DNA from 3 places in the Rossellomorea sp. FS2 genome. Region 2 is predicted to be linked to each of the others. Evidence: predicted binding sites of a transcription regulator. Region 2 holds the regulator's gene; each other region holds the start of a gene.

Region 1 (10,397 bases), 200 kb from region 2:
ATGTACCGACATAGGGCATGGACACTTTTTCATAATAATCGATGGCACTTAGAAGACCTTTTTCCCCGCGGTCAATGGAGTGATTGTTTGCCGTTGTTACAACATCCACCCCTACGTCCTGGAGTGTGTCGATGATTTCGTATGGACTGTTAAAGGACGGGTAAGTGGACAATCCGATCTTTGTACCGCCTGGTGTCGATTCCTGATTGGCAATCAGGAAATCAGGTGACTTGAGTATGTCTTTTACACCTGCAAACATGGGCGCAAAGTCGTACGAACCGTCTTTTTTCGCGTCTTCATACACCCGGTCATGCAGAAGGATATCCCCAATTCCTGCGATGGTGGCACTGGTTTCAATGGACTTATCTTTAACTTGCAACTCCCTGACTGCATGCTGATCAGAAGCGAGTCCACCTGTTTGTGTACCGGCATCATTGTACTGCATGCTCAAAAGACCTCCGACTGCAATCAGCAATAGAAAAGCAATCGCGAGCCCGATCATTTTTTTATTCACATTCATCATCCTTTTTGACTAGTTGACTTCACCCTATTTTACACAAAAAAGAAGGGAATAGGCGAAATTTTTTAAATTTATACAGGGTTCGACATGGAGGAGGAGGCAAACAAAAGAAAAAAGCCCTGAAATGGGCTTTTCGTTTGTACATCAAATCCATGTGACTTTCGGTTCGGTTTTATTTTTAATACGGACGATATTGCTTCGATGCCGGTAGATGACAAAGGCTGTAAGTATGCCTACGACGATGATGAGGGGAATGTCCCACACGATCAGCGTATAGATGAAGGCGAACACTCCTGCCAACATGGAGGAAAGCGATACGTATTTGCTAAAGTAAAGGCTGATGAAAAATACAGCCAGGAGGATGACAAACACCAGCGGGGCATATCCAAGCAGGACGCCTGCAGATGTGGCAACCGCTTTTCCTCCTCTGAAACCTGCAAAAACCGGGAACATATGTCCCACGACAGCTACGACTCCAGCAAGAAGCTGGTAGTCCTGAGTACTGGCGAAGAGTAACGGAATGAGCGTTGCGGCCGTTCCTTTAAGAATATCCATTGCGGTAACGGTCATCCCCGCTTTTTTACCCAGCACCCTGAAGGTATTGGTCCCGCCAAGATTTCCACTTCCATGTTCGCGTATATCTATTCCGTAAAAGGATTTTCCAATCCATAGTCCTGAGGGAATGGAGCCCAAAAGATAGGATAATACGAGTATAAGGGCTAAGATCATGTTCATTTCTCCTTTAATATAACTAATCCACTCTTATAGTAACATGTTTTACCTATTCATAGGGGAAAAATACTGTAAAAATTAGTACCTGTTCTTAAAAGTAGATAGTGAATCCTCTTTGTATAACATATGATCCATAGAGGCACAGTTATGTTAAAATGAATCGTTAGACTAGAAAATAGAAATGAAGGTGTCAACATGCAACTCGTCTTAGCCGCATTCCAATGGATGGCATTCATGATCGCAGGATCCATTGCCGCCCCCATTGCGATTGCCGACCTCTTCCAGCTGTCTCCTGCCGAGACGGCTGGTTTCATCCAGAGAACCATTTTTGTATTAGGTGCCGCAAGTCTGATTCAGGCGCTTATCGGGCATAGACTGCCGATTAATGAAGGACCCGCGGGTTTGTGGTGGGGTGTATTTACCATATATGCCGGATTCGCAGGAACGCTGTACGAGTCGCACAGTCAAGTGATGGGCGTTCTTCAAGGGGGGATGATTGTAAGCGGAATCATCTTTATTATCCTGTCGTTGACAGGTTTATTGAAAAAACTGACCTCTCTTTTCACCCCCACGATTACATTTGTCTACCTCATGCTCTTGATCCTGCAGCTGAGCGGATCATTCGTCAAGGGAATGTTTGGCATCCAGCATGAAGGGCAGCCGTTTGACTGGCTTGTTCTGCTCGGCAGCGCACTGACAATCCTCATCGCCCTCTATCTACAAGGGCATAAGGTTCAATGGCTCCAGAGATATTCGATCATCTTCGCCTTGATCGGCGGCTGGATCATCTTTGGTCTCTTAGGGCTGACCAAGACCACGTCTGTTTCGAGCAGCTGGTTCTCCCTTCCGGAGGTGTTTGCCTTCGGAAGACCGGTATTCGATTCGGGAATCATTGTAACAGCCATCTTCATCACCTTCCTGTTAACGACGAATATGATCGCTTCGATACGGGTCATGGAAGAAGTGATGAAAAAAAGCGGTAAGGAGGTACCGGTACGCTATACGCAAAGTGGTATTGCTGCGGGTATCAATCAGCTCCTCGGCGGAGGGTTCTCCGCGATCGGCTCTGTCCCGATCTCAGGTGCTGCAGGTTTCGTTGCTTCTACAAGGCTTTTCTCTACGCTTCCGTTTATCCTCGGAAGCATCATCATCGTCATCGCAAGCTTCGTACCGAAAGTGATGAATGTGTTCGCCAGTCTGCCGGCACCCGTCGGTTATGCGGTGACCACGGTCATCTTCATCAAGATGGTCGGCCTCGCCCTCGATGAATACAGAAAGGTCAAAGAAGTGGATCGCGTCCACTTCACAGCCGGAATCGCTTTGATCATCGGTGTAGGTGCCATGGGTGTTCCAGCCAGTGCTTTTGAAGGTCTTCCTGTCATCGCGGCATCAATTTTGAATAACGGGCTTATTCTCGGCACCATCGTAGCCATCATAACGGAACAGATTCTGATGAAAAAAAATACTTAACAAAATCAAAAGGAATTCAAGATTAGGGTGGAGAAATAAGGGAATAGTGATGTTTAAAGGAGGTTATCAACCATGGAGAATCCAAGTAGAGAAGAAATCGGTCGCATCCTGAAACGGTCGAGACGGATAGCCGTCATCGGACTGAGTGATAATCCCGCCAGGACCTCCTATACCGTCTCCCAGGCGATGCAGGCCAGCGGTTATGAAATCATCCCTGTCAACCCAACGATCGAGTCCGCTCTCGGGGTGAAGGCTGTCAGCAGTTTAAAAGACATCGAGGGTCCTGTCGATATCGTCAATGTCTTCAGACGTTCTGAATTCCTACCTGAAATTGCCCGCGAATTTGATGAGATCGATTCGCCGGTATTCTGGTCCCAGCTCGGTGTTGTGAATGAGGAGGCCTATTCCTTCCTCAAAGAAAAAGGGTATACGGTCATCATGGATCGTTGTATCAAAGTGGAACATGCCTTAACCAGATAGGATTTACAGGCAAGCGGCGAATGATGCCGCTTGTTTTTTCTGTGACATTTCTGCAGAAAAATGTTATCCGGGATTATGTAAATTCAGGGATTTTCATTTGCGAATTTCAAATATAACGCTAAAATAAAGCATAGTGGTTCACCATTTTACGGGTGAACGAACATGCGTTCTTATGATATAGTAGTACATAAACAAGTAAGTGAAAGTGTTGAAAGGGGAATGTTCGTGGCCAGTCAGAAAAAGACCATGGATTACAATGATGATGCCATTCAAGTATTAGAAGGCCTTGAAGCCGTAAGGAAACGGCCGGGGATGTACATCGGTTCGACTGATACAAGGGGACTTCATCATCTGGTATATGAAATCGTGGATAATTCGGTGGATGAGGCGTTGGCCGGTTTCGGAAACGAGATCATCGTCACCATACATAAAGATAATAGTATCTCCGTTCAAGATAAAGGGCGCGGGATGCCTACTGGAATGCACCGTTCTGGTAAACCGACTCCGGAGGTCATCCTGACGGTCCTTCACGCCGGAGGGAAATTCGGACAGGGCGGTTACAAGACGAGCGGAGGCCTTCATGGAGTCGGTGCATCCGTCGTCAATGCCCTATCAGAGTGGCTGACCGTCACCATTGAAAGGGATGGAACAAAGTATCAGCAGAAGTTCATCAACGGGGGGAAGCCTGAGACGACGCTTGAGAAGATCGGGACGACAAAAAAGACCGGAACAAAGATCCACTTCAAGCCCGATCCGACCATCTTCAGCACAACCACCTATAATTACGACACTCTTTGTGAGCGCCTCAGGGAATCAGCCTTCCTGCTTAAAGGGTTTAAAATCGAAATTATTGATGAACGACATGATCAAAAGGATGTATTCCATTATGAAAGCGGAATACAGGCGTTTGTGGAGTACTTGAATGAGGAGAAGGACAACCTTCATAAAGTCGCCTTTTTCGAAGGGGAGAACCATACAATCGAAGTTGAGTTCGCCTTCCAATTCAACGATGGCTTCTCAGAAAACATCCTCTCCTTCGTCAACAATGTCCGCACCAAGGACGGAGGAACACACGAAGCTGGAGCCAAAACGGCCATGACAAGGGTGTTCAATGAATACGCACGGAAAGCAGGCATCCTGAAAGACCGCGACAAAAATCTTGAAGGAACCGATATCCGGGAAGGACTTTCAAGCATCGTTTCCGTCCGTATACCGGAAGAACTCCTCCAGTTCGAAGGTCAGACGAAAGGGAAGCTAGGGACAAGTGAAGCACGTTCTGCAGTCGATGCCGTTGTGTCCGAGCATTTGCTCTATTTTCTAGAGGAGAATCCCGACACAAGCTCATTGCTGATCAAAAAATCCATCAAAGCCGCACAGGCGCGTGAAGCAGCACGAAAAGCAAGGGAAGAAGCAAGGAACGGGAAAAAGCGGAAGAGGTCCGAAACTGTATTATCCGGCAAATTGACGCCTGCACAATCCAGGAATCCTGAGCGGAATGAACTGTATCTAGTGGAGGGTGATTCCGCCGGTGGATCAGCAAAACAAGGTCGAGACAGGAAATTCCAGGCGATCCTTCCTCTAAGGGGAAAGGTAATCAATACGGAAAAAGCCAAGCTTGCCGACATCTTCAAGAACGAAGAAATCAACACGATCATTCATGCCATCGGCGGCGGAGTTGGCCCTGAGTTCAATGTGGATGATATCAACTACGATAAGATCGTGATCATGACGGATGCCGATACAGATGGTGCCCATATCCAAGTCCTCTTACTGACGTTCTTCTATCGCTATATGAAACCCCTTGTAGAAGCAGGAAAGGTGTATATCGCCCTTCCACCCCTCTATAAAGTGAGCAAAGGCGTAGGGAAGAAGGAAAAGATCGAGTATGCATGGACGGATGAAGAGCTGAAGGGCGCCGTCTCCAAAATCGGAAAAGGATATATGATCCAGCGCTACAAAGGACTGGGTGAAATGAATGCCGATCAGCTGTGGGAAACGACGATGGATCCCGAAACAAGGGCTCTCATTCGCGTGAAAATCGATGATGCTGCCAGAGCGGAACGCCGTGTCACCACGCTGATGGGCGATAAGGTCGAGCCACGGCGGAAGTGGATCGAAAGCAACGTTGCCTTCGGTCTTGAAGAAGAAGGAAGCATTCTTGAGAATGAGAACATCATGGTCGCAGAGGAGGGGCAATAATGACATCAGTGGAACGCTATCAAGATCTGCCTCTTGAAGAGGTCATCGGAGACCGCTTCGGTCGTTACAGTAAATACATCATCCAGGAACGCGCCCTGCCCGATGCGCGTGATGGATTGAAACCAGTTCAGCGCAGGATCCTTTACGCGATGTATGTGGACGGCAACACGCAGGAAAAAGGGTTCAGAAAATCGGCTAAAACGGTCGGTAATGTCATCGGTAACTACCATCCCCACGGAGATACATCGGTCTATGATGCCATGGTGAGGATGAGCCAGGAATGGAAAGTCCGGAAGTATCTTGTTGAAATGCACGGGAATAACGGGAGCATCGACGGCGATCCTCCCGCTGCCATGCGTTACACAGAAGCCAGACTTTCCGCCATTTCCATGGAACTTTTAAGGGATATCGACAAAAAGACTGTCGATTTCATCCCGAACTTTGATGACACCTCCGAAGAGCCCACCGTCCTTCCGTCCCGCTTCCCGAACCTGTTGGTGAATGGTTCGACAGGGATCTCGGCCGGGTATGCAACGGATATACCCCCGCATCATCTCGGAGAAGTGATCGATGCAGCCATCATGAGGATGGATTGTCCTGACAGTACGGTGGAAGAATTGATGACCGTCCTGAAAGGCCCTGATTTTCCGACAGGAGGGATCATCCAGGGCATCGACGGCATCAGGAAGGCGTACGAAACAGGCAAAGGAAAAATCGTCGTACGAGGTAAAGCGGAGATTGAAAGCATCCGCGGAAGCAAGCAGCAGATCGTCATTACGGAAATTCCATACGAAATCAACAAAGCCAATCTCGTCAAGAAAATGGATGAGTTCAGGGTCGACCGTAAAGTGGAAGGCATTGCCGAAGTGCGTGATGAAACGGACCGTCAGGGGCTTCGCATCGTGGTGGAACTTAAGAAAGATGCAGATGCCACGGGTGTACTGAATTACCTGTACAAAAACAGCGATCTACAGATTACTTATAACTTCAATATGGTGGCGATCTCGAATCGACGCCCTAAACTGATGGGACTCTGTCAGCTTCTCGATTCCTATATCGTCCATCAGAAAGAAGTCGTGACGAATCGGACGAAGTATGATCTGAATAAGGCAAAGGACCGCCAGCATATCGTAGAAGGACTGATGAAGGCACTGTCGATCCTGGATCAAGTGATTGCAACCATCCGTGCATCCAAGGATAAACGGGACGCCAAAAACAACCTGATCAGTGAATTCGCCTTCACGGAGGCCCAGTCAGAAGCCATCGTGAGCCTCCAGCTTTACAGGCTGACCAATACGGATATCACGGCGCTTCAAAAAGAAGCGGAAGAGCTTGATAAGCTGATCACAGAATTGAGTGCGATACTGGCAAGTGAGTCGAAACTCGCAAGTGTCATCAAGAAAGAACTGAAAGCAATCAAAAAGACGTTCGCCGATGACCGCCGTACCGTCATTGAAGATCAGATCGAAGAGCTTAAAATCAATCTCGAAGTATTGATTGCAAGTGAAGATGTCATGGTGACCGTCACCAGCGACGGGTACATCAAGCGGACAAGTCTCCGTTCCTACTCGGCATCCAACGGTCAGGACCTCGCCATGAAGGAAACCGACAGGCTCCTCGGCCAATACGAAATGAATACGACGGATGTCCTTCTCGTATTCACGAACAAAGGTAATTACGTTTACTGCCCGGTTCACGAACTGCCGGATATCCGCTGGAAGGACCTTGGCCAGCATATCGGTAATATCGTACCGATTGATAAGGACGAACAGGTCCTAAAAGCGGTACCGGTTAAAGAATTCGATCCATCCCTGTACCTCATGTTCATCACCAAAAACGGAATGGTGAAGAAAACAGAGATGCTGCAGTATAAGGCACAGCGCTATTCCCGTCCACTCGTCGCCATCAATCTAAAGGGGGACGATGAGCTCGTGGATGTACATGTTACGGATGGGTCACATGACCTCTTCCTTGCCACCAACAGCAGTTATGGACTCTGGTTTGCCGAAGAGGAAGTCAATACGGTCGGACCGCGTGCAGCGGGAGTGAAAGGAATCAACCTGAAAGATGATGATTTCGTCGTTTCAGGCAAGATCATCACAAATCCGGAGAAACAAGCGGTCGTACTCGCGACTCATCGCGGTGCCATCAAGAAGATGAAGCTCTCAGAGTTCGAAAAAACGGGCAGGGCCAAGCGCGGAGTCATCATGTTGAGGGAGCTCAAATCGAATCCTCACCGCGTATCTGGTGCTGAAATTGTTTCAGATAAACAAAGTGTCACTCTGCTCACCAGCAAAGGGAAGCTTGAAACGGTACAGGTATCATCAATCCGGTTCAACGATCGATACTCCAACGGCTCATTTGTCATTGATGAAGGAGACAGCGGGGCGGTAACCAAGCTGTGGGCCGAACCATTATCCGATCAAGAGTAGCAAAATAAAGCGAAATGAAAAAATCCACCCGGAGGGCGGCATGTCCATCTTCAGGGTGGATTTTTATATAGCGATCAAGGTCATAAGTCACAGGTACAGTACACATTCTGGACCGAATTACCATGGACTAATAAAGTTGGATAAGGTAAATTATAAAAAAACCTAGGGTATCTCACCCGCTTTTAGGTTTTTTCTGATTTTATGGAAAAAATGTGTAGAAAGGGATTAGACAAAAAGAATGAGGGTAAATCAACTTTGAGATTACATACGGGAGGAATTAGATGGAATTATTCAACAAAATCATGTCCGGAACGAGCGACATCATCTGGACGTACATACTTATTGCAGGTTTGATCGGACTAGGAATCTATTTTTCCATACGGACAAATTTCGTACAATTCCGATATATCAAGGAAATGGGGAGGCTGTTGACGGACAAGAATACCGTTTCGGCTGAAGGGAAGCGGGGTATATCTTCCTTCCAGGCCTTCACCATTAGTACGGCATCCAGGGTCGGCACAGGGAACCTTGCAGGGGTTGCCACGGCCATAGCTGGAGGAGGTCCCGGGGCCGTGTTCTGGATGTGGCTGATTGCCCTTTTGGGGGGAGCGACCAGCTTCATTGAAAGTACACTCGCTCAAATTTACAAGGTCAAGGACGGGAAGGACGGCTTCCGTGGAGGTCCTGCCTATTATATGGAGAAGGGACTCAATGCAAGATGGATGGGGATCCTATTCGCCATCATCATCACATTCTGTTTCGGGCTCGTTTTCAACTCGGTTCAATCCAATACGATCTCTCTGGCCATGAATGAAGCCTATTCGTTCGATCGTTTGACCATCGGCATCATCCTGGCTGTACTCACGGCTGTGATTATCTTCGGTGGCGTCAAGAGGATTGCCAGTGTGACGCAGATTGTCGTACCTGTCATGGCAATCTTGTATATCTTACTGGCATTGTTCATCTTGATCCTAAATGTGACAGAAATCCCGGGTATGATCGCCCTTATATTCGAAAATGCATTCGGTATCAGGGAAGTCGCAAGCGGATCGGTCGGAGCGGCCATCATGCTGGGAATCAAACGGGGACTCTTCTCGAATGAAGCCGGTATGGGGAGTGCTCCGAATGCAGCGGCAAGCGCAGGGGTCACCCATCCAGCAAAACAGGGACTCATCCAGACGTTAGGTGTATTCACAGACACCCTGATCATCTGTACGTCGACAGCATTCATCATCATCCTATCGAATGAGTACATGGGTGGTACAGACGGCATTCAGCTGACCCAGGCAGCCCTCACCACGCACGTAGGGGGATGGGCCAATACGTTCGTTGCGATTGCCATCTTCCTGTTCGCCTTCAGCTCAATCATCGGAAACTACTATTATGGTGAGACCAACATCGAATTCATCAAGTACAGTCCCGTCACACTCTTCCTTTACCGATTAGCGGTCCTGGGCATGGTCATCTTCGGTGCAATGGTCGATCTGCAAGTCGTTTGGGACCTGGCAGATCTCTTCATGGGCGTGATGGCCATCATCAACCTCATCGCCATTACGCTGCTCGGTAGGATTGCCATTGCGGCTCTGAAGGATTACCGACAACAGAAGAAAGAAGGGAAAGATCCGGTCTTCTACTCCGATTCCATTAAAGGACTGAAAGGAATCGAAAGCTGGGATCCAAAACCTAAACAAGAAAAAAAGATTAACTAACATCATTCTAGTGCGTGACTCATCTCAAAAAGGTCGATTCCATTCCGGAATCGACCTTTTTATATGACCAATTATCGTTTGGAGGTCAGCGATAAAGGATTGAATGTAGCATTCTGCTGTAATGCTTTTATGCACTCAGCAATATGGAAGATCCCTTCACTGATATATTGTTGATCCACCTGAGAGATGCTGATTCTTATGGCCTCGCCTTGATTATGGGACAAGAACATCCTGGAAGTATCGGCAACCTGAACATCCCTCTCAGCGAGCATGCATGTCAGGCGCTCCGCTTTGACTCGCTCAGGTAGAAAGATGGTCAGATAAAAGCCGCTTACCGGCTTAGTATAGTGTACGTCGAGAGGCAGATACGTTTTACAGGCATCGGTGGCAAGGGAAAGTTTCGTTGCATATACCTCTTTGGCCCGTTGGATATGATAGTGGAACATCCCGTTTCGCAAATAGATTTCCAATGCTCCTTGAGTCAGAGGGGAAGTATTGAAATCCGCACTGAATTTGTACTGTGAAAAGGAGGGGAGGAGTTCCGCCGGAAGAACGACAGCAGCCAATCTCAATCCAGGAAGGAACACTTTAGAGAAACTCTTTACATAAATGACGCGATCATTCTGATCATGGGCATAGAGCGGATCGGCTTTTGGATCGGTATCGAGTTCCCCCAAGTAATCATCTTCGACTATATACACATCGTATTCCTCGGCGAGGGACACGATTTTTTTCTTTTCAGCATTCGTATAATGATGACCAAGCGGATTATGGCAGCGAGGTACGGTATAAAAGAATTTGATATCTCCTGTTTTAAACGTTCTTTCAAGCTCTTCAAAATCGATTCCATGCTTT
Region 2 (10,397 bases):
TCTCCAGGAGCTGAAGCACCGAAGCCGTCAATGGCCAGGATGTCACCTTCGTCACCAACGTAACGATCCCATCCGAGTGGTGAACCCATCTCGATGGCAAGACGTTTCTTCACGCTTTTCGGAAGGATGGACTCCTTGTATTCCGGAGATTGCTTTTCGAAACGATCCCAAGACGGCATGCTGACGACAGATGTATTGATTCCGTCTTTTTCGAGTGCTTTTTGAGCGTCCAGGGCAAGACCCACTTCTGAACCGGTAGCAATCAAAATGGCATCAGGCTGTTCTTTGCCGGCAGGAGAAGCTACATACGCACCCTTGCTAACACCGTTATATGCTTTATCAGCAGATGACTTCATGGTAGGCAGGTTCTGACGCGAAAGTACAAGCATGGTCGGCTGATCTTTCGACTCGACAGCAAGCCTCCACGCAGCGGCTACCTCATTGCCGTCTGCAGGTCGAATGACAGATAGATTCGGCAGGGCACGGAGTGATGCAAGCTGTTCTACAGGCTCATGTGTAGGTCCATCTTCTCCGACTGCGATACTATCATGGGTGAAGACGTATGTGACCGGAAGTCCCATCAAAGCTGCCAAACGGATGGCAGGACGTAGATAGTCACTGAACACAAAGAATGTTCCACCAAACACTTGCAGTCCACCGTGCAGAGCCATACCGTTCATGGCTGCACCCATGGCAAATTCACGGACACCGAACCAAATATTACGTCCATCATACGCTTCTGCAGAGAAGTCTGCTTCGCCTTTGATGTTCGTTTTGTTGGACCCGGCAAGGTCGGCAGATCCACCGATGAAGGTTGGCAGGTTTTTAGCGATGGCATTCAGCACGTCTCCTGAAGAAGCACGGCTTGCCAATGAGCTTCCCTCTTCGTAAACCGGGATTTCTTTGTCCCATCCTTCGGCCAAATCGCCTCTGATCGCTGTTTCCAGCTGAGCAGAAAGCTCTGGAAGCGCATCTTGATACGCAACGAATTTCTTCGCCCATGCTTCCTCTTTTTCACTACCTGCCTGTTGGATTTTCTCTTCAAAACGGGCGTAGACTTCATCCGGAACATGGAAGTCTTGTTCGAACGTCCATTTATAGTAATCCTTCGTCAGTTTCATCTCGTCTTCCCCGAGTGGAGCACCATGAACAGCAGACTTACCAGATTTATTAGGTGCACCGTAGCCGATGACCGTTTTCACTTCGATCATTGTAGGGCGGCTTGTATCACCTTGTGCTTCTTCGATGGCTTTGGAAATCTCATCAAGATCATTTCCATCTTCCACGCGGACATATTGCCAACCGTAAGATTCGAAACGGCCTTTGACACTTTCAGAGAATGACTTATCAAGTTCCCCGTCAAGGGAAATATCATTTGAATCATAAAGAACGACCAAGCGGCCCAATTTCAAGTGAGCAGCAAGTGAGGCCGCCTCAGCTGAAACGCCCTCCATCAAATCTCCGTCTCCACAGATGGAATATGTAAAGTGATCGATGATGTCGTGGCCCTCTTTATTATAAGTGGCTGCCATATGTCTCTCAGCCATGGCCATACCAACTGCCATCGCGATTCCTTGTCCAAGTGGACCTGTTGTCGCTTCTACACCTGCTGTATGTTTATACTCAGGGTGTCCTGGTGTTTTACTACCCCACTGGCGGAAATTCTTCAGGTCATCCATGGAAACATCATAGCCTGAAAGGTGAAGCAAGCTGTATAAAAGCATTGACCCATGTCCTGCAGAGAGAACGAAACGGTCACGGTTAAACCAATGTGGATTTTTGGGGTTATGGTTCATGAAGCGTGTCCATAGAGCATACGCCATAGGAGCTGCACCCATCGGCATTCCCGGATGACCGGAGTTTGCCTTTTCGATCGCATCGATCGATAACGTTCGGATTGTGTTAATTGCTAATTGATCTGTTTTATCAAACATGTCAGACATCCTTCCTTTTCAATCTCTACTTAATATTAATCTTCTTTGGCTGTTTATACAACTATCTTGAATGATACCACGTCTTCCTTTTTGTTAAAACTGATATCCGTTCGGAATTACTGGCACTTTTTTTGCATAATAAAAAGGATCACGCTTTGAAGTCCGCGTGATCCAGTATTGACTACTGAGAATCAGTGTTTCTTTTTGTTTTGAATTTCCTGTATCTTCTTGGGCGTCACTTCATTTCCATCGGGATCAAAGATCCTGGTGTTTTCAATGGTCCCTTTCATGGATTGGCGGAACGTCTCAAGATATTCTTTCCTCAATCTGGTCTGTTCCTTCGCTTCATCTGCTGAAAGTCCGGTAGACTTAGATTTTTTGGATAATTCATTGATCCGGTTCATCTTTTCTTTTGAAAGCATCTATAAAACCCCTTTGATTTCGGTAACGTATAACGACATGTTACTAAATATAATAGGGGATGACAAGGGTTACGCTTGATCGACTGCATCCATATGCTCTTTATAACGCCTATGAACGGTTGCCTTCGAAACATCATAGCCGAATCCCCGAAGAGTAGCGGCAATCTCTGCAAAGGTCAATTCATTCTTGCGCAGCCTGACAATTTCTTCAACGGGGACTTCCTTACGCTCCCTACCCTCAATATTCCCCTTGTTCTTCAAATTCTTCTGGGGACGGAATCCGTTCGCCACGGCCCGTTTCATGCCTCTTTTGATCTTCAAATTATGCAGCTTGCGCTGATATTCCTCCACCATGCTTACGATGTTAATGACCATGGAGTCAGAGTCCGACAGATGCAGCTCCCCGCTCTGGGACTGACTGATAATCTTGACATCCTCCTTCAAAAGGCAATGGATCAGGGCAATCTTCGCATTTCCCCTTCCGATCCTTGTCTCATCCTGGATCAACACTGCATCGATCGCCTGATCCCTTACAAGATCAAGCATCTCGAGAACGCCAGGCCGATCAAGGTCATAGCCACTTGCCTGATCCCTTATGACCGATGAAACCTGCATTCCGTACTCCCGTGCAAGTTTCGCCAGCTCTTCTTCCTGACGCTCGAGTGATGTTTCCTGTGTATCCTTCTTCGTGCTCACCCGACAGTAGATGATTGCATTCATTCAAAACCCCTCTATTCCTCGTTCATGACATACTGATAATCCCCGTTGATCCCGAGCTTTTTCTCGACTGGGAGCACAAGGGAATCACCCGCAGAAATTGTATAGGTGGCCAGATTATTCTGTTCACCCACCCATTTGATAAATTCATCGGTGGACATGGAAGAGTCGCTGCTGTATTGATCTGCAATGGTCCAGAGCGTATCGCCCTCCTGCACCTCTATACTATGATAAGATACTCCGTGTTCCATTTGAAGAATGAAATAGATTGATGCCACAAGTGCCAAGCCAAAAAATACAAGTATATATGAGTAATTCGCCCAAAGTTTCCCTGCCATAATGATTCCCTCCATACGAATGTTTGTTCTATTTGTTACATCCATCATAATACGAACATCCGTTTGGAGTCAATCAAAAATTCGAACTTATGTTTGTATCGTTCCCACCACCATGTTATAATGGGAACATAAGATCGATAGATAGAGGTGCGTGACTATGACAAAACTATCCAAACGGCAGCAGGATATCTTGGAATATATCAAAAGCTCCGTGAAAGAAAAAGGCTATCCGCCTTCCGTGCGCGAAATCGGGGAAGCGGTGGGACTGGCTTCAAGTTCTACTGTCCACGGCCACCTGGCCCGACTTGAAAGCAAAGGTCTCATCCGCAGGGATCCTACCAAGCCAAGAGCCATTGAGATCCTCGACCTTGTGGAAGACTCGATCCCCCGTCACAATGTCGTGAATGTTCCCCTCATCGGGAAAGTCACGGCGGGTCAACCGATCACAGCGGTTGAAAACGTCGAAGAATACTTCCCTCTCCCAGAGAGAATGGCTCCGGCTGACGAGCATACCTTTATGCTTGAAATCATGGGTGACAGTATGATTGAAGCCGGGATCCTCGACGGTGATTTCGTCATCGTAAGGCAGCAGCAGACAGCCAACAATGGTGAGATCGTCGTCGCCATGACTGAAGAGGATGAGGCGACCGTGAAACGTTTCTTCAAAGAAAAGGATTTCGTAAGGCTCCAGCCTGAAAACTCTTCCATGGACCCGATCATCCTCCGCAATGTATCGATCCTCGGGAAAGTCGTCGGTGTCTACCGGCAAGTTCATTAATGATATCTAGAAAAGAGCTCCGGTCACATGTGACCGGAGCTCTTTTTTGCTATCTTTCGAGATATCGGTAGAGGGTGGACTTACTGATGCCCGTCTTCTCTTTGATTTCTGAAAGACTGTAGGTTTTCGTTTCGTACATGTCGATCGCCTTTTTTACATTTTCATCCGGCTTGCGCGGCCGTCCCGTACTGACTCCCTTCTCTTTCGCTTCACCTATGCCTTTTTTTGTCCTTTCACTGATCACATCGCTTTGAAAGCTTATAAGATGCTCAAGGACTTCCTGAAAACGGTACGACTGCCCCGGACTGGTCGACAGCCCTTCTGATATAGAAATGAAGCGTGTACCTTTCGCTTCAAGCTGGTTCAATAGCTCCAGTAACTGTCGGCTGGAATCAGCGAAGTCGATTAAGGAAGTGACCACGACCGTATCTCCTTCCCCAACTACGGCTAGCAGTTCTTCCAGTTTTACCCTTCTCTTAGGTGAAGAATGTTCCTCCCTGTATAAAACCTTGCATTCTATCTTCAGGAGCTCTGTTTCCTGTTGCCGTCCTTCTGGATCCTCAAAGCTCGGTCTGTAGTATCCGATGATCATAGGCGTCTCTTCCCTCCCCAACCTATTCTTGAATAACTTTCCCAAAAAGGTTCACTTTTGGGAAAGTCGGTGATAAACTTTTTTTTATTGAACGTAAATTTACGATTTCTACGAGGTGACAATATGAAGAATACCATAAAACAGCAGTGGTTTTCGAATGTCAAGGGAGACATCCTTTCCGGGATCGTCGTCGCCCTTGCCCTCATTCCGGAAGCCATTGCCTTTTCCATCATAGCCGGTGTCGATCCCATGGTCGGGCTATATGCTTCTTTCTGCATTGCCGTCATTATTTCCTTTGTAGGCGGAAGACCGGCCTTGATTTCTGCTGCTACCGGTGCCATGGCACTCGTCATGGTCCCGCTTGTCAAAGATTACGGGTTGAATTATCTGTTGGCGGCCACCATCTTGACGGGAATCTTCCAACTCCTGTTCGGTGTATGTAAAATCGCGAGACTCATGAAATTCATACCCCGTGCTGTGATGATCGGCTTCGTGAATGCACTGGCCATCCTGATTTTTTCGGCACAAGTGCCTCACTTCTTCAATATCAACGGGATGACCTATGTATTTGTGGCGGTGACGTTGGTGATTGTGTATGTACTCCCACGGTTCGTCAAGTCCATCCCTGCACCACTTGTAGCCATTGTGGTGCTAACCGCCATCGCCTTGTTTTCACAAGCAGACTTGAGGACCGTAGGAGATCTGGGGACGATAAGCCAGACCTTGCCTTCGTTCTTCCTTCCTGATGTGCCGTTTTCATTTGAAACATTGAGCATCATTTTCCCCTACTCACTCGCCCTAGCGATTGTAGGACTGCTCGAATCCCTCATGACGGCCTCAATCGTTGATGACATGACGGATACGGACAGCAATAAAAATCAGGAAGCAAGGGGTCAGGGTGTCGCCAATATCATTAATGGATTCTTCGGTGGGATGGCCGGATGCGCGATGATCGGTCAGTCGGTGATCAATGTAAAGTCCGGAGGACGCGGGCGCTTGTCCACATTCGTAGCCGGGGCCTTCCTGATGTTTCTCATCATCGTACTTGGGGACCTTGTTGTGAAGATTCCCATGGCCGTTCTTGCTGGAATTATGATCATGGTTTCTATCGGTACCTTCGACTGGTCTTCCTTCCGTTATATCTGGAAAGCCCCGAAAGGAGATGCCGCAGTGATGCTCATCACCGTGGCGATCGTGGTTGCCACTCATGATCTATCAAAAGGTGTTATTGCAGGGGTATTGCTGAGTGCCATGATCTTTGTGGCCAAACTATCAAAGTTGAAGGTTACGGAAGAAGTGGATGGTGTTAAGCGCAAGTTCACGGTTGAAGGCCAACTATTCTTTGCATCAGTGGATACGTTCGTAGGCTCCATTCAACTGACCGGCGAAGTTCAGTACGTTAAGATCGATCTTTCCCATGCCCACATCTGGGATGAATCTGCAGTAGCAGCCATCGCGAAAGTCCTGGCCAAATGCAAAAATCAAGGCTGTAAAGTGGAGACGATCGGACTAAGCTCTACAAGTAAAAAGATTCAGGACTCGCTTCTACTGCTGACAGATGATAAAACTTCTTTGACAGCCTGACGGATGGATCATGGCCATGATCTCCTATCCAAGAAAACGTTTGGTTCGAGAAGGGTTAATCCCTACCCCAAGAACAAAGGTATGTTTTCCCATGGAACCCGCCATCGGTGAAGATTGCGCTAAGCTCATTCTTTCAATCTACAAAAAAGACCCCGGAAGGATTAAATCCTACCGGGGTCTTTTTCAATAGATTAATACATTTGGATATATTGCTCGCGCTCCCAAGGATGAACTTGTGTACGGAACATATCCCACTCGATTTCTTTCGCTTCTACAAAGTGTTCGAAGATATGCTCACCAAGAGCACCAACGATGACTTCATTTGTTTTCAGCTGTTCAAGTGCAGCATGAAGGGTTGCCGGCAGATCTGTGATTCCTGCTTCTTCACGCTCTTTTTTGTCCATAACGTAGATGTTACGGTCAATTGGCTTAGGTGCTTCCAAGCTGTTCTTGATTCCATCAAGACCGGCGGCAAGCAGTACACTCATCGCAAGATATGGATTGGCTGCCGGATCGACGCTTCGCACCTCAACGCGCGTGCTTAGACCGCGTGATGCCGGGATACGGATGAGCGGGCTGCGGTTACGCGCAGACCATGCAACATAACATGGAGCTTCGTACCCTGGAACAAGACGTTTATAAGAGTTGACCGTAGGGTTTGTAATGGCCGTGAAGCTCGTTGCGTGTTTAATGATACCGGCAAGGAATTGACGCGCTGTATCGCTCAATTGAAGATCGCCTTTTTCATCGAAGAATGAGTTCACGCCGCTTTTGAAAAGTGACATATTGCAGTGCATTCCGGAACCATTCACCCCGAACAACGGTTTTGGCATGAAGGTAGCATGCAGTCCGTGTTTGCGGGCAATGGTCTTAACAACGAGTTTGAATGTTTGAATGTCGTCACAAGCCTTGAGGGCATTGGCATATTTGAAATCGATCTCGTGCTGACCAGGAGCAACCTCATGGTGGGAAGCTTCGATTTCAAAGCCCATTTCTTCAAGTTCAAGTGCGATATCGCGACGGCAGTTTTCCCCAAGATCCGTAGGTGCAAGATCGAAGTATCCTCCGTTATCATTCAATTCGAGGGTCGGTTCACCATTCACATCCAGCTTGAATAGGAAGAATTCCGGTTCAGGCCCGAGGTTAAAATCAGTAAATCCAAGCTCTTCCATTTGGCTCAGAATACGTTTGAGGTTATTACGCGGATCTCCTTCGAACGGAGTTCCATCTGGGTTATAGATGTCACAGATCAAACGGGCAACCTTCCCTTTTTCGGCTGTCCAAGGGAATACCAACCACGTATCAAGATCCGGGAATAGATACATATCGGATTCTTCGATCCGTACAAATCCTTCAATGGAAGAACCATCGAACATCATTTTGTTGTCAAGCGCCTTTTCAAGCTGACTGAAAGGGATTTCCACGTTTTTGATCGTTCCCAGGATGTCTGTGAACTGGAGACGGATGAATTTAACACCTTCTTCATTCGCCAATCTTAGTACATCTTCACGAGTATACTTTGCCATTTTGCGTAATTCCTCCTCAGGTTTAGTAAAGGTTTATTTAATGAAAGAAGCGTGACATGTCACCTTGACGAAGAGATGTTTTGCTAAAGCGCCCGGAATGCATCAATTCATTCCGGAGCAGCTTGCGGAGATCATCGTCAGAAAGATCCTGCCGTGCTTTTTCTTCCTTCTTGCCACTAACGTCAGATGCTACTTTCGTTTCCTGACCCGAGACAGCGAAAATCCTTTTGATGCCGGCCATGTTGATCCCTTGTTCCAAAAGATCCTTGACCTCCAGGAGTTTATCGATGTCGTTCAGGGAGAAGAGCCTTCGATTTCCTTCCGTACGGGCCGGATTGATCAATTCATGCTCTTCATAGTATCGAATCTGACGAGCCGTCAAGTCCGTGAGCTGCATGACAATGCTAATTGGGAACAATGCCATCGTTCGACGAATTTCACTTCCGCTCATCGTGATTCCCCCTTTGTTGTTCGTTCATGTGTTCATTATATTCAATGTCAGGAATTCTGTCAATAATATGTTAGATTACCTTACATATTTTTTGATCATCCATTTTGAATAGTGTGATTCTTTTTGCGGTTTTTTGTGCTCGGGTCAACAACAAAAGGATAGTCACTGATCGACTATCCTTTTGTACTTATCATATTAACCTTTTAAATGGGGCATAAAACCTTTTTCGATCAATTCATCGACGGCCGTGCACACCGCGATCTTCACATGGGAATAGGTCAGTCCCCCCTGTACATATGCAACGTATGGAGGCCTTAATGGTCCGTCAGCCGACAATTCGATGCTCGCCCCCTGAACGAACGTGCCTGCAGCCATGATGACATCATCCACATATCCAGGCATATAGTTGGGATATGGGGTGAAATGAGAATTCACGGGTGAAGCGAATTGAATAGCCTGACAGAAAGCGACCATCCGGTCCCGATCACCGAATTGGACAGATTGGATCAAATCGGTACGGGGAGCATCAGGGGCTGGATTCGTATCCATCCCGAGCTCTGTCAGGAAAGCACTAGTGAAGACGGCCCCTTTCAAGGATTGCGCCACCACGTGGGGAGCGAGGAAAAATCCTTGATACATTTCCTGAAGACTGTAGAGGGAAGCCCCCGCCTCCGCACCGATACCCGGCGACGTCATGCGGTACGAACACGCTTCGACCAATTCCTTCTTCCCTACGATATATCCTCCCGTTTTCGCAAGTCCGCCCCCGGGATTCTTTATGAGCGATCCCGCCATAAGGTCGGCTCCGACATGGCATGGTTCACGGTCTTCAACAAATTCACCGTAGCAGTTATCAACGAAAACGACGATCGATGGATCGATCTCTTTGACGAAATCAATCATGGCTTTGATCTCTTCCACTGTGAAGGAAGGACGGTTGGCGTATCCCTTCGAACGCTGGATCCCCACCATTTTCGTTTTCGTGCCCAGCGCCTCTCTTACTGCACCGAAGTCTACTTTACCGTCGGAAGTAAGGTCGATGCTCCGGTAGTCGATATGGAAGTCCTTCAGGGAGCCTGCACCCTTCCCTCTGATCCCGACGATTTCTTCAAGGGTGTCGTAAGGCTTTCCTGTTATGTATACCAATTCATCTCCTGGACGGAGGATGCCGAAGAGTGCGATGGATATCGCATGTGTGCCCGAGATGATCTGGGGACGAACGAGCCCCGCCTCTCCGCCGAACACATCTGCGTAAATGCTCTCTAAAGTATCCCTTCCTGCATCATCGTACCCATACCCTGTCGAAGGGTTGAAATGGGAGTCACTCACACGATGCTTCTGAAAAGAAGTTAATACATTGAATTGATTTCGTTCTGCCCGCTCATCAATGGCTGCATGGATATGGGCTATGGATTGTTCAACGGATCGGGCAAGCGGCTGCAGGACCTCTCCGTGTTTTAATTGATCAAACATGTCTATAAATTCCCTTCTGCTTTTCGAATTCCTTTGCGCCGGCTCACAGTCTCACTTAATACTGCAGACCAACAGACCAATCATATCAAATATTCCTCACAAACACTACGGCAAAAATGGTTGCAAATCCATGTTGCCGTGATACAATCAGATAGGTTTAAAGAGTACGATCAGGAGAGGAAGACCAGGGTATGACATGGGAAGTATTGAGTATCATCGGCACTGTTGCCTTTGCGGTGTCAGGTGCGATTGTTGCGATGGAAGAAGAATATGACATACTGGGTGTATACGTACTCGGAATCGTCACGGCTTTCGGTGGCGGAGCGATCCGGAATTTATTGATCGGCGTTCCCATTTCCGCACTCTGGGAGCAGGGTATGCTATTTCAGATCGCCCTCCTCGCTATTACGGCCGTCTTTCTTTTCCCCCACAATCTATTGAAGCACTGGAAACGGTGGGGTAACTTCTTCGATGCCATCGGCTTGTCTGCATTTGCCATACAGGGGGCCCTGTATGCCGTCAACATGGATCATCCCATGAGCGCAATAATCGTGGCCGCCGTTCTGACGGGTACGGGAGGCG
Region 3 (10,397 bases), on a different contig from region 2:
GGATAAAAAAGAAGTCAAGATCTTCCGGCGCTCCATTGATCAAACGGTCATCCTGAAATCCCTGGCGATATCCACCCTTAGCGTCCTTTTGGTTGTAGGGGCCTTATTCATCCTTACCATCTCGGAAAAAGGAGCGGATTTCCTCACGCTATTATTCGAAGTGGTATCGGCATTCGGCACCGTCGGCTTATCCATGAATTTCAGTCCGGAGTTAAGTACCGTCGGGAAGTGGGTCATCATCTTCGTCATGTTCGCAGGGAAAATGGGTCCGTTGACCCTCGCATACTCCCTCTCGCGACCGGGTAAAGAGAAAATCCGATACCCGAAAGAAGATATCCTTACAGGATAAGGCAGCTATTGCTGCCTTATTTTTTGTGTTTGAGTGATTATTCCAAAAACAATAAGAACCCCGCAATTTTTGCGCTATCTCTTAAAATCTTACTTCGTAAGCGTTTTCTTCGTTCGTCAGGGTTGTTGACGAATGTCATGTTTCTTCATATACTTTGGAAAAATTCTGAACGATTGTGTAGGTGGTGTTTTTGTTGAAGCAAGTGTTCAATTTTTCTGCAGGTCCAGCCGTTCTTCCCCGTCCAGTATTGGAAAAAGTGCAACAGGAATTATTGAACTACGACGGGACGGGCATGTCTATCATGGAATTGAGCCATCGTTCCGGTCCGTTCGAAGAAGTCATCGAGGGGGCAGAAGCCCTGCTGAGGGAGCTTATGACCATCCCTGAAGAGTATGAAGTCCTTTTCCTTCAGGGAGGCGCTTCTCTGCAGTTTTCCATGGTCCCGATGAATCTTCTTGCTGAACATGGTGTCGCTGACTATATCGTGACGGGAAGCTGGTCGAAGAAAGCGGTCAAGGAAGCGGGAAAACTCGGAAGCATCCATCAAATTGAGTCACCGGAAGATATCCCTGCGTATACAAAAGAAGATTTCTCTCCTGATGCAGCGTACGTCCACATCACGTCCAACAATACAATAGAAGGGACAAGGTACGCCACTTATCCCGAAACAGGCGGCATTCCCCTCGTGGCGGATATGTCATCCCATATCCTGTCGGAACCGATCGATGTGTCTTCGTTCGGCCTGATTTATGCCGGGGCCCAGAAGAACCTTGGTCCATCGGGTGTCACCGTTGCGATCGTCCGCAGAGATTTCATCGGGAAAGCACCGGACACATGCCCGACCATGTTGAATTATGAAACGTACGTGAAGAACGGATCCATGTTCAATACGCCTCCTACCTTCGCTATCTATGTGCTTAAGCTCGTTCTTGAGTGGGTGAAGGAAAACGGCGGGGTGGCAGGTATGGAGGCACTCAACCGGGAGAAAGCGGGGCTGCTATATAGCTGTATCGACGAATCAAGCCTGTTCTCCAATCCTGTACCTGAAGCAAGCCGCTCACTGATGAACATCCCGTTCACCACAGACAGTGATGAACGGAACAAGCTCTTCCTGGAACAAGCGAAAGAACGCGGGTTCGAGTTCCTGAAGGGACATCGTTCCGTTGGCGGCATGCGGGCGAGCCTCTATAACGCCATGCCCCTTGAAGGAGTCAGGGCATTGGTGGATTTCATGAAAGAATTCGAAGCAGACCAAGGAGGAACATCACATGTTGACCATTAATACATTCAATGCCATCAGCCAACGGGGGTTGTCCCTTATTGAAGAAGATTTGAATTATTATCTGAACGGAAGCGGTGATCCCGATGGAATTCTTGTCAGATCCAAGAATCTCCATGACTTCGAGTTTCCACAATCTGTGAAAGCCATTGCGAGGGCCGGTGCCGGAGTGAATAATATCCCCATTGACGAGTGTACGGAAAAAGGGATTGTCGTATTCAATACGCCTGGTGCCAATGCCAATGCCGTGAAGGAACTCGTTCTTGCCAATCTCATTGCTTCTTCGAGGAATCTTTTTTCGGCGGTGGGATGGGCAAAAACCCTTCAGGAACATGGGGATGATGTGGCAGCTGTCGTGGAAGCGAAGAAGAAGGAGTTTGTAGGAAGTGAAATCAAAGGCAAGAAGCTGGGCGTCGTCGGTCTTGGGGCCATCGGTGTCCTTGTGGCCAACGATGCACTCGCCCTTGGGATGGACGTGGTTGCGTATGATCCGTTCATTTCGGTGGATGCGGCCTGGAGGCTTTCGCGCGACGTCAATCGTGCCATGCACATCGATGAAGTATGGGCGGAATGCGATTTCGTCACCCTTCATATCCCGTTGACTGATAAGACAAATCGCCTCGTGAACGAATCGAGCTTCAACAAGATGAAACAAGGAATGACCATCCTGAACTTCTCACGTGGTGAGCTGGTGGATGAGAGTACCCTCGGGCAGGCTCTCGAGTCCGGAACGGTAAGTAAGTATGTGACCGACTTCCCGAATTCCCGGGTCCTTTCCATGAAGAATGTCGTCCCCGTACCCCACCTGGGCGCTTCGACCGTGGAGTCCGAAGAAAACTGTGCCGTCATGGCGACGAAGCAGTTGAAGACCTATCTGGAAACAGGGAACATCAAGCATGCCGTGAATCTGCCTGATGTCGAGCTTCCGTACAGCGGAAAGATGAGGCTCACCGTCATGCATCAGAATATCCCGAACATGGTGGGGCAGATCACGACGGCCCTCTCCGGCTTCGCTGTCAATATTGCCGACATGATCAATCGAAGCAAAGCCACATGGGCCTACACGATGATCGATCTTGATCACGTCCTGACCGAAGAAGAGCAGGCGGGACTGAAACAGAAGATTGAAGGCATCGATGGGGTCGTATCGGTCAGATTGATTTAATATAGACCCCACAAATCCTCCCTTGCACCGTGCAGGGGGGATTTGTTTATATTCAGGTAAGCGGGGAAGTCTATGGCAAAGGGCTTCTGCCATTGGCAATACATCCGGCACATCATAGTATGCCTTAGAGAGGAGAATCGAAATGGGGATCCATCACTACTTTAAAAGTCTATCAGACCTCGAGACGCTCATCCGTTGTCCAGGTCGGTTCAAATATCATCAGCACAATGTGGCCAGCCACTCTTTCAAGGTGACGAAGATTGCACAATTTCTCGGAACCGTGGAAGAACAAGAGGGACAGGATGTCGATTGGAAGTCCCTGTATGAAAAGGCGTTGAATCATGATTATGCAGAGCTTTTCACCGGGGACATCAAGACGCCTGTGAAATATGCGTCGAAGGAACTCAGGGAACTGTTCAGCCAGGTGGAGGATCAGATGGTGAAAAAGTTCATCACAACAGAATTCCCTCCGCAATTCCATGATGTATACAGGAATCGCTTCAAAGAAGGGAAGGACGAGACACTGGAAGGCAGGATTTTATCCGTAGCCGACAAAGTTGATCTTCTGTATGAATCGTTCGGCGAGATCCAAAAAGGGAATCCGGAGCCGCTTTTTATGGAGATCTATCAGGAAGCCCTTTCGACGATCATTAAATTCAAGGAGCTTGCGAGTGTGAAATACTTCCTTGAGTACGTCTTGCCGGACATGCTGGCCGAGAAATTCATCCCCCACAGTGAATTGAAAGAGAGGACGGAACGGATTCTGTCATCAGGGGTCTGATGCCTCTTTCCAGAAGAGGGAATATCCGTTAAACTAATTGATATTCCTTCTTTAAGGAGAGTTGAATGTGTCCAAGATCATTCTGGCAGCCTTCCTGCCCGGCCTCCTCGTCGTATTCTTTTCGAGGGTGACCTATAATCGATATATCGGACTTCTCTTGACCGTGGCACTGATCGCCGCTTCCGTTTCCAAAGGATATACGGACTCCATTCTGCTGATCGTGATCGACGCAGCCAGTTTGACAGCGGGTTTTTGGTACAGCGGGCGGATGAAGGGAAAAGGGCGAAAAAGTGAATAACCGGGCATTCCCAGTAGGGAGTGCTTTTTTTGTTTTCTTGAGTTATGCACAGTTTGTATGCGTTCTCAATTTTAAAGTACACAAGAATTTTGACGAATTGTGGGTAAAGGGTCTTCTTTTCCACAGCACCATAGTGGTTATCAACAGATATATCCACAAGGTGTGTGTAAAAGTCGTCGAATGCTGTCGATTGCCAGCAGGAAGATTGTCGAACCGGAGATTGTCCACAGTTTAAGGCGTCCTGTGGAATAAAAACGAACTTTTGTTCGCTTATTGATGGTTAAATTCCGACCGATTGTGGTAAAATGGGAAGAGACGAATGGACAGTGCAAGGGATGGGTATAGACAAGCATAGAACATACTGTTCCTTACCTATAGGAGGTTTCACGGTGAAAGATCAATTCGAGCTAAAGTCTAAATACAAACCTGAAGGGGACCAGCCCCTGGCAATCAAGAAGCTGGTAGAGGGCATCAAGGAAGGCAAACGCCACCAGACGCTCCTCGGGGCGACGGGAACGGGAAAGACGTTCACCGTTTCCAATGTCATCAAGGAAGTGGAGAAGCCCACTCTTATCATTGCCCACAATAAAACGCTGGCCGGACAGCTCTACAGCGAGTTCAAGGAATTCTTTCCCGACAATGCCGTAGAGTACTTCGTAAGTTACTACGATTACTACCAGCCGGAGGCATATGTCCCTCAGACCGATACGTTCATCGAGAAGGATGCGAGCATCAATGATGAGATCGATAAGCTTCGCCACTCTGCCACCTCCGCACTGTTTGAACGGAAGGATGTCATTATCATCGCAAGTGTATCCTGTATCTACGGGTTGGGTAATCCGGAAGAATACAGGGAGCTTGTCCTGTCCCTGCGCGTTGGGATGGAAATTGAACGTAATCAGCTTTTGAGGAAGCTTGTGGATATACAATATGAACGAAATGATATCGACTTTCAGCGCGGGACGTTCAGGGTCCGCGGTGACGTGGTGGAAATCTTCCCGGCATCACGGGATGAACACTGCATGAGGGTCGAGTTTTTCGGTGATGAAATCGACCGGATCCGTGAAGTCGATGCCCTCACGGGGGAAATCATGGGTGACCGCGATCATGTCGCGATTTTCCCGGCTTCCCACTTCGTCACCCGCGAAGAGAAGATGAAGGTGGCCATCGAAAACATCGAGAAGGAGCTTGAAGAACAGCTCAAGGTCATGAGGGAGGAAGATAAGCTCCTCGAAGCACAGCGTCTGGAGCAGCGGACCCGATATGACCTTGAGATGATGAGGGAGATGGGCTTCTGTTCAGGAATCGAGAACTATTCCCGTCATCTTACGCTGAGACCGCCCGGCTCTACGCCTTACACCCTGATGGATTACTTCCCGGAAGACTTCCTCATCGTCATCGATGAGTCCCATGTGACGCTTCCGCAGGTCCGCGGTATGTTCAACGGGGACCAGGCGCGTAAAAAAGTGCTCGTGGACCACGGATTCCGCCTGCCATCCGCCATGGATAACCGTCCGTTGAAGTTCGATGAGTTCGAAGGGAAGACGAATCAGCTTCTTTACGTGTCTGCGACGCCGGGTCCTTATGAGCTTGAGCACAGTCCGGAAATGGTCGAGCAGATCATCCGTCCGACGGGTCTGCTTGATCCGATTATCGAAGTGCGTCCCATCGAAGGGCAGATCGATGACCTTATCGGTGAAATCAATGAACGGGTGGAAAAGGACGAACGTGTCCTTGTCACCACCCTCACGAAGAAGATGTCCGAGGACCTCAGTGCCTATCTGAAGGAAATCGGCATCAAGGTCCAATACCTGCATTCCGAGATCAAGACCCTGGAGCGGATCGAGATCATCCGTGATCTCCGCCTCGGAAAATATGATGTTCTCATCGGGATCAACCTCCTAAGGGAGGGGCTGGATATACCTGAAGTGTCCTTGGTGACGATACTCGACGCCGATAAGGAAGGTTTCCTCCGGTCCGAACGATCCTTGATCCAGACCATCGGACGTGCGGCCCGTAACAGCGAAGGGAAAGTCATCATGTATGCAGATAAGATGACCGATTCCATGGAGAAGGCGATCAGCGAGACGAAGCGTCGCCGGGAAATCCAGGAAGAATACAACGAGAAGCACGGCATCACCCCGACGACGATCCAGAAGGAAATCCGTGATGCCATCAAGGCCACTCGCGAAGTGGAGGATACAGAGGAGATGGACGGAGGTCGCACAAATGTGTCGAAACTGTCCAAACCGGAGAGACAAAAACTTATTGCCAGCCTAGAAGGGGAAATGAAGGAAGCGGCCAAAGCCCTCGATTTCGAACGGGCAGCCCAGCTTCGCGATACCATTCTCGAGCTGAAAGCGGAAGGATGAACGACTTATGGCGCAGGAAAATATTATTGTACAAGGAGCTCGCGCTCATAATCTTAAAAATATAGATATCACCATCCCGAGGGATAAGCTGGTCGTATTGACCGGCCTTTCGGGTTCAGGGAAATCATCCCTTGCCTTCGACACGATCTATGCGGAAGGTCAAAGGCGTTACGTGGAGTCCCTGTCTGCCTATGCCAGGCAGTTCCTCGGTCAAATGGATAAGCCGGATGTGGATGCCATTGAAGGGCTGTCACCGGCGATTTCCATCGATCAGAAGACGACGAGCCGGAATCCCCGTTCCACAGTAGGGACCGTAACCGAGATCTATGATTATCTCCGACTCCTGTATGCAAGGGTAGGGAAGCCGATCTGTCCGAATCATGGAATCGAAATTACTTCACAAACGATCGAACAGATGGTGGACCGCATCCTTGAGTATCCGGAACGCACGAAGCTACAGGTGCTTGCTCCCGTTGTATCGGGCCGCAAGGGAACTCATGCGAAGACCCTTGAGGATATCAAGAAGCAGGGATACGTAAGGGTGCGGATCGACGGAGAGGTGGAAGACCTCGGCGAAGAAATCACCCTTGAGAAAAATAAAAAGCACACCATCGAAGTCATCATCGACCGCGTCGTGGTAAAAGAGGGCGTGGCGGCCCGCCTATCGGACTCCCTTGAATCAGCACTGCGCCTTTCCGACGGTCAGGTGATCATCGATGTGATCGGGGAAGAGGAGCTTCTGTTCAGCGAGCATCATGCGTGCCCGTACTGCGGATTCTCGATTTCAGAGCTCGAACCGAGGATGTTCTCATTCAACAGTCCGTTCGGGGCATGTCCGACATGCGACGGTCTTGGAACGAAACTCGAAGTCGATAAAGAGCTTGTGATCCCGAACTGGGATAAGACCCTTGATGAGCATGCCATCGCTCCGTGGGAGCCGACAAGTTCACAGTATTACCCTTCCCTGTTGAAGGCGGTTTGTGATCATTACGGGATCCCCATGGATGTACCGGTGAAGAACCTGCCGAAGCACGATATGGACAAAATCCTTCACGGGAGCGGAAAAGACGAGATCTATTTCCGCTATGAGAATGACTTCGGTCAAGTCAGGGAGAATTACCTTCGGTTCGAAGGCGTCATGGCGAACGTGGAGAGACGTTACCGCGAGACAAGCTCCGATTACGTGCGTGAGCAGATGGAGAAATACATGGCTACACAAAACTGTCCGAGCTGCGATGGTCACAGGCTCAAGGAAGAGTCCCTCGCCGTGAAGGTCGATTCCCTTCATATCGGTCAGGTAACGGCCTTCTCGATCCAGGAAGCAGATCAATTCTTTGATGCGCTGGAACTTTCGGAGAAAGATATGCAGATCGCGAGACTTATCCTGAGGGAAATCCGCGAGCGTCTCGGTTTCCTCGTGAACGTCGGGCTTGAATACCTGACCCTCAGTCGGGCTGCCGGTACACTGTCAGGCGGGGAAGCACAGAGGATCAGGCTTGCGACCCAGATCGGTTCGCGTCTGACTGGCGTCCTCTATATCCTCGATGAGCCGTCGATCGGACTTCATCAGCGCGATAATGACAGGCTCATCGATACCCTCAAGAATATGAGGGATATCGGAAACACCCTCATCGTCGTCGAGCATGATGAAGACACGATGATGGCCGCCGACTATCTCGTCGATATCGGTCCTGGTGCAGGGGCCCACGGGGGAGAGATCATCTCGGCCGGAACCCCTCAGGAAGTCATGGATGATGACAAATCTTTGACCGGACAATACCTGTCAGGGAAGAAATTCATCCCGCTTCCGCAGGAAAGACGCAAACCGGACGGCCGTTATCTGGAGATCCTCGGAGCGAAGCAGAACAACTTGAATAACGTAAAAGTGAAGCTGCCCCTCGGTCTGTTCATGGCGGTGACTGGCGTCTCGGGTTCGGGTAAGAGTACCCTTATCAATGAGATCCTCCACAAATCCCTTGCCCAGAAGCTTCATAACGCCAAGTCGAAGCCTGGGATTCATAAAGAAATCAAGGGGATCGAGCATCTCGATAAGGTCATCGACATCGACCAATCCCCGATCGGCCGTACGCCTCGATCGAATCCAGCGACCTATACGGGGGTATTCGATGATATCCGTGACGTATTCGCTACCACGAATGAAGCGAAAGTGCGCGGTTATAAAAAAGGCCGCTTCAGCTTCAACGTGAAGGGCGGTCGCTGTGAAGCCTGCCGCGGTGACGGGATCATCAAGATCGAGATGCATTTCCTTCCTGATGTTTACGTCCCTTGTGAGGTTTGCCACGGAAAACGATATAACCGTGAAACCCTCGAAGTGAAATACAAAGATAAAAATATCGCCGATGTCCTTGAGATGACGGTGGAGGACTCCCTGCAGTTCTTCGAAAACATTCCGAAGATCAGAAGGAAGCTTCAGACCATCTATGATGTCGGCCTCGGCTACATCACCCTCGGACAGCCTGCCACGACCCTTTCCGGAGGGGAAGCGCAGCGCGTGAAGCTTGCATCCGAGCTTCATCGCCGCTCGACGGGCCGCTCCCTGTATATCCTCGACGAGCCGACGACGGGCTTGCATGTGGATGATATTTCACGTCTCCTTGTCGTCCTTCAGCGTCTTGTGGAAAACGGAGACACGGTCCTTGTCATCGAACACAACCTCGATGTCATCAAAGCCGCCGACTATCTTGTCGACCTTGGTCCTGAAGGGGGAGATAAAGGAGGCACGATCGTTGCTACCGGAACTCCTGAGAAGGTGGCCGAAGCGAAGGGGTCGTATACAGGTAAATACTTGAAACCTGTCCTCGAGCGTGAGCGCGAACGGATGAAATGGAAAGTCAGGGAAAAAGAAGGCGTGACGAACTGATAGAAGCGGAGGTGCCCGGTGCGCCTCCGTTTTATTTTTTTGTCAGGAGGGTATGGGACAGTGATGATATTTTTTTACGGGAATGAAACCTTTGGGCGCTTAAAACGTACATACTATAGAAGCAATGAATGACGGATCAGGTATAACTTTGCCTCGTCGGTTATATTCATGATAGTACTCAGATAATCTGAAAATGGGAGTTGAACGGGTATGAATGAAGAGCGTAAACGTATTTTGGATATGTTGGAGAACGGAACGATTTCTGCTCAGGAAGCCGTGGCCCTTTTGGAAGCACTGGAAAAGAAATCGGAAGAACCGAAACCGAAGGAGAAAAGCTTCGTGGATGAATTTGTTTCGATCTTCCAGGATCCGGACGATAACCACAAGCAAAAGTCGACAACATCCGGTTCGTCTAATTCCAAGGATAAAGTCGTTGATTTCATGAATACGGCCCTCAATAAGATTAAAAACTTCGATTTCGATTTCCAATGGAGTCAATCGGTCGAAGTGTCCCATGTGTTCCAGCAGCCCGAGGTATCCTTTGATAAGATCGATATTGATGTGGCGAACGGCAAGGTCGAGATCCATCCTTGGAGCGGTGGGGAGGTCCGGGTGGAATGCGACGCAAAGGTATATCGGACAGAAGACCGGGAAGAAGGCCTTAAGCAGTTCCATGATACCTCTTCCTTCTCCATTGACGGTGATACGCTTTATTTTGGCACCCAGTCCAAATGGATGAAGGTGAATGCGAAATTCTATGTGCCCGAACATCAGTATAAAAAGATCTCTGTCCGACTGTTTAACGGAGGGCTGAACGCAAACAACCTGGAAGTGGAAGATCTGAAGGCAAAGGCGGCAAACGGTAAGATCATCGTCGAGGGATTGAAGGCGAAGAGGGCCGATGTGGAAACCTCCAACGGAGCCATCACCCTCACCCGTGTCTCAGCCGAGCATGTGGAAGCAGAGTCCATCAACGGGAAGGTCCTCGTCGAAGGTGATATCCTTCATACGGATGCCCAGTCATTGAATGGGAACATCGTCTGCTCCCTGACGGGTGAGAAAGCCGATACCGTCCATGCGAAGACCGTGACGGGAAGCGTCGACTTCTACGTACCGGAGAACATCAACATATCCGGTGAAGCGAAATCGAATCTCGGTGGTTTCAAAATGGAACTTGAGGGTATCGATGTATTGGAAGAAAAAAATGAAGTGGTGCAGAAATCGATCCGCTTCTCTCGTAAAACTGCCTCTCCGGATAAGCTTCATCTCTTT

Evidence for each region. Region 2 encodes LexA, which represses DNA repair genes until DNA is damaged. Its sites were predicted from a motif close to CGAACATATGTTCG; they were not measured.
Region 1: the regulator LexA is predicted to act here: its motif matches at 3,360-3,373, upstream of parE (DNA topoisomerase IV subunit B).
Region 3: the regulator LexA is predicted to act here: its motif matches at 4,128-4,141, upstream of uvrB (excinuclease ABC subunit UvrB).

Annotation. Positions count from the first base shown of each region.
Region 1 is NZ_JBLRVS010000001.1:1,038,633-1,049,029, reverse strand. It holds gene ACNA6I_RS05600 (CapA family protein) at 1-520, opposite strand, end outside; gene plsY (glycerol-3-phosphate 1-O-acyltransferase PlsY) at 665-1,249, opposite strand; gene ACNA6I_RS05590 (purine/pyrimidine permease) at 1,448-2,722, shown strand; gene ACNA6I_RS05585 (CoA-binding protein) at 2,795-3,202, shown strand; gene parE (DNA topoisomerase IV subunit B) at 3,428-5,401, shown strand; gene parC (DNA topoisomerase IV subunit A) at 5,401-7,833, shown strand; gene ACNA6I_RS05570 (alanine/glycine:cation symporter family protein) at 8,115-9,542, shown strand; gene ACNA6I_RS05565 (PLP-dependent aminotransferase family protein) at 9,614-10,397, opposite strand, start outside.
Region 2 is NZ_JBLRVS010000001.1:1,235,123-1,245,519, forward strand. It holds gene tkt (transketolase) at 1-1,934, opposite strand, end outside; gene ACNA6I_RS06545 (DUF896 domain-containing protein) at 2,126-2,356, opposite strand; gene ACNA6I_RS06550 (recombinase family protein) at 2,426-3,076, opposite strand; gene ACNA6I_RS06555 (LysM peptidoglycan-binding domain-containing protein) at 3,088-3,411, opposite strand; gene lexA (transcriptional repressor LexA) at 3,569-4,189, shown strand; gene ACNA6I_RS06565 (recombinase family protein) at 4,239-4,781, opposite strand; gene ACNA6I_RS06570 (SulP family inorganic anion transporter) at 4,905-6,365, shown strand; gene glnA (type I glutamate--ammonia ligase) at 6,557-7,891, opposite strand; gene ACNA6I_RS06580 (MerR family transcriptional regulator) at 7,929-8,342, opposite strand; gene ACNA6I_RS06585 (aminotransferase class I/II-fold pyridoxal phosphate-dependent enzyme) at 8,538-9,815, opposite strand; gene ACNA6I_RS06590 (trimeric intracellular cation channel family protein) at 10,007-10,397, shown strand, end outside.
Region 3 is NZ_JBLRVS010000005.1:174,121-184,517, forward strand. It holds gene ACNA6I_RS17270 (TrkH family potassium uptake protein) at 1-349, shown strand, start outside; gene serC (3-phosphoserine/phosphohydroxythreonine transaminase) at 543-1,631, shown strand; gene ACNA6I_RS17280 (phosphoglycerate dehydrogenase) at 1,618-2,793, shown strand; gene ACNA6I_RS17285 (HD domain-containing protein) at 2,936-3,574, shown strand; gene ACNA6I_RS17290 (CsbA family protein) at 3,642-3,872, shown strand; gene uvrB (excinuclease ABC subunit UvrB) at 4,262-6,244, shown strand; gene uvrA (excinuclease ABC subunit UvrA) at 6,252-9,125, shown strand; gene ACNA6I_RS17305 (DUF4097 family beta strand repeat-containing protein) at 9,336-10,397, shown strand, end outside.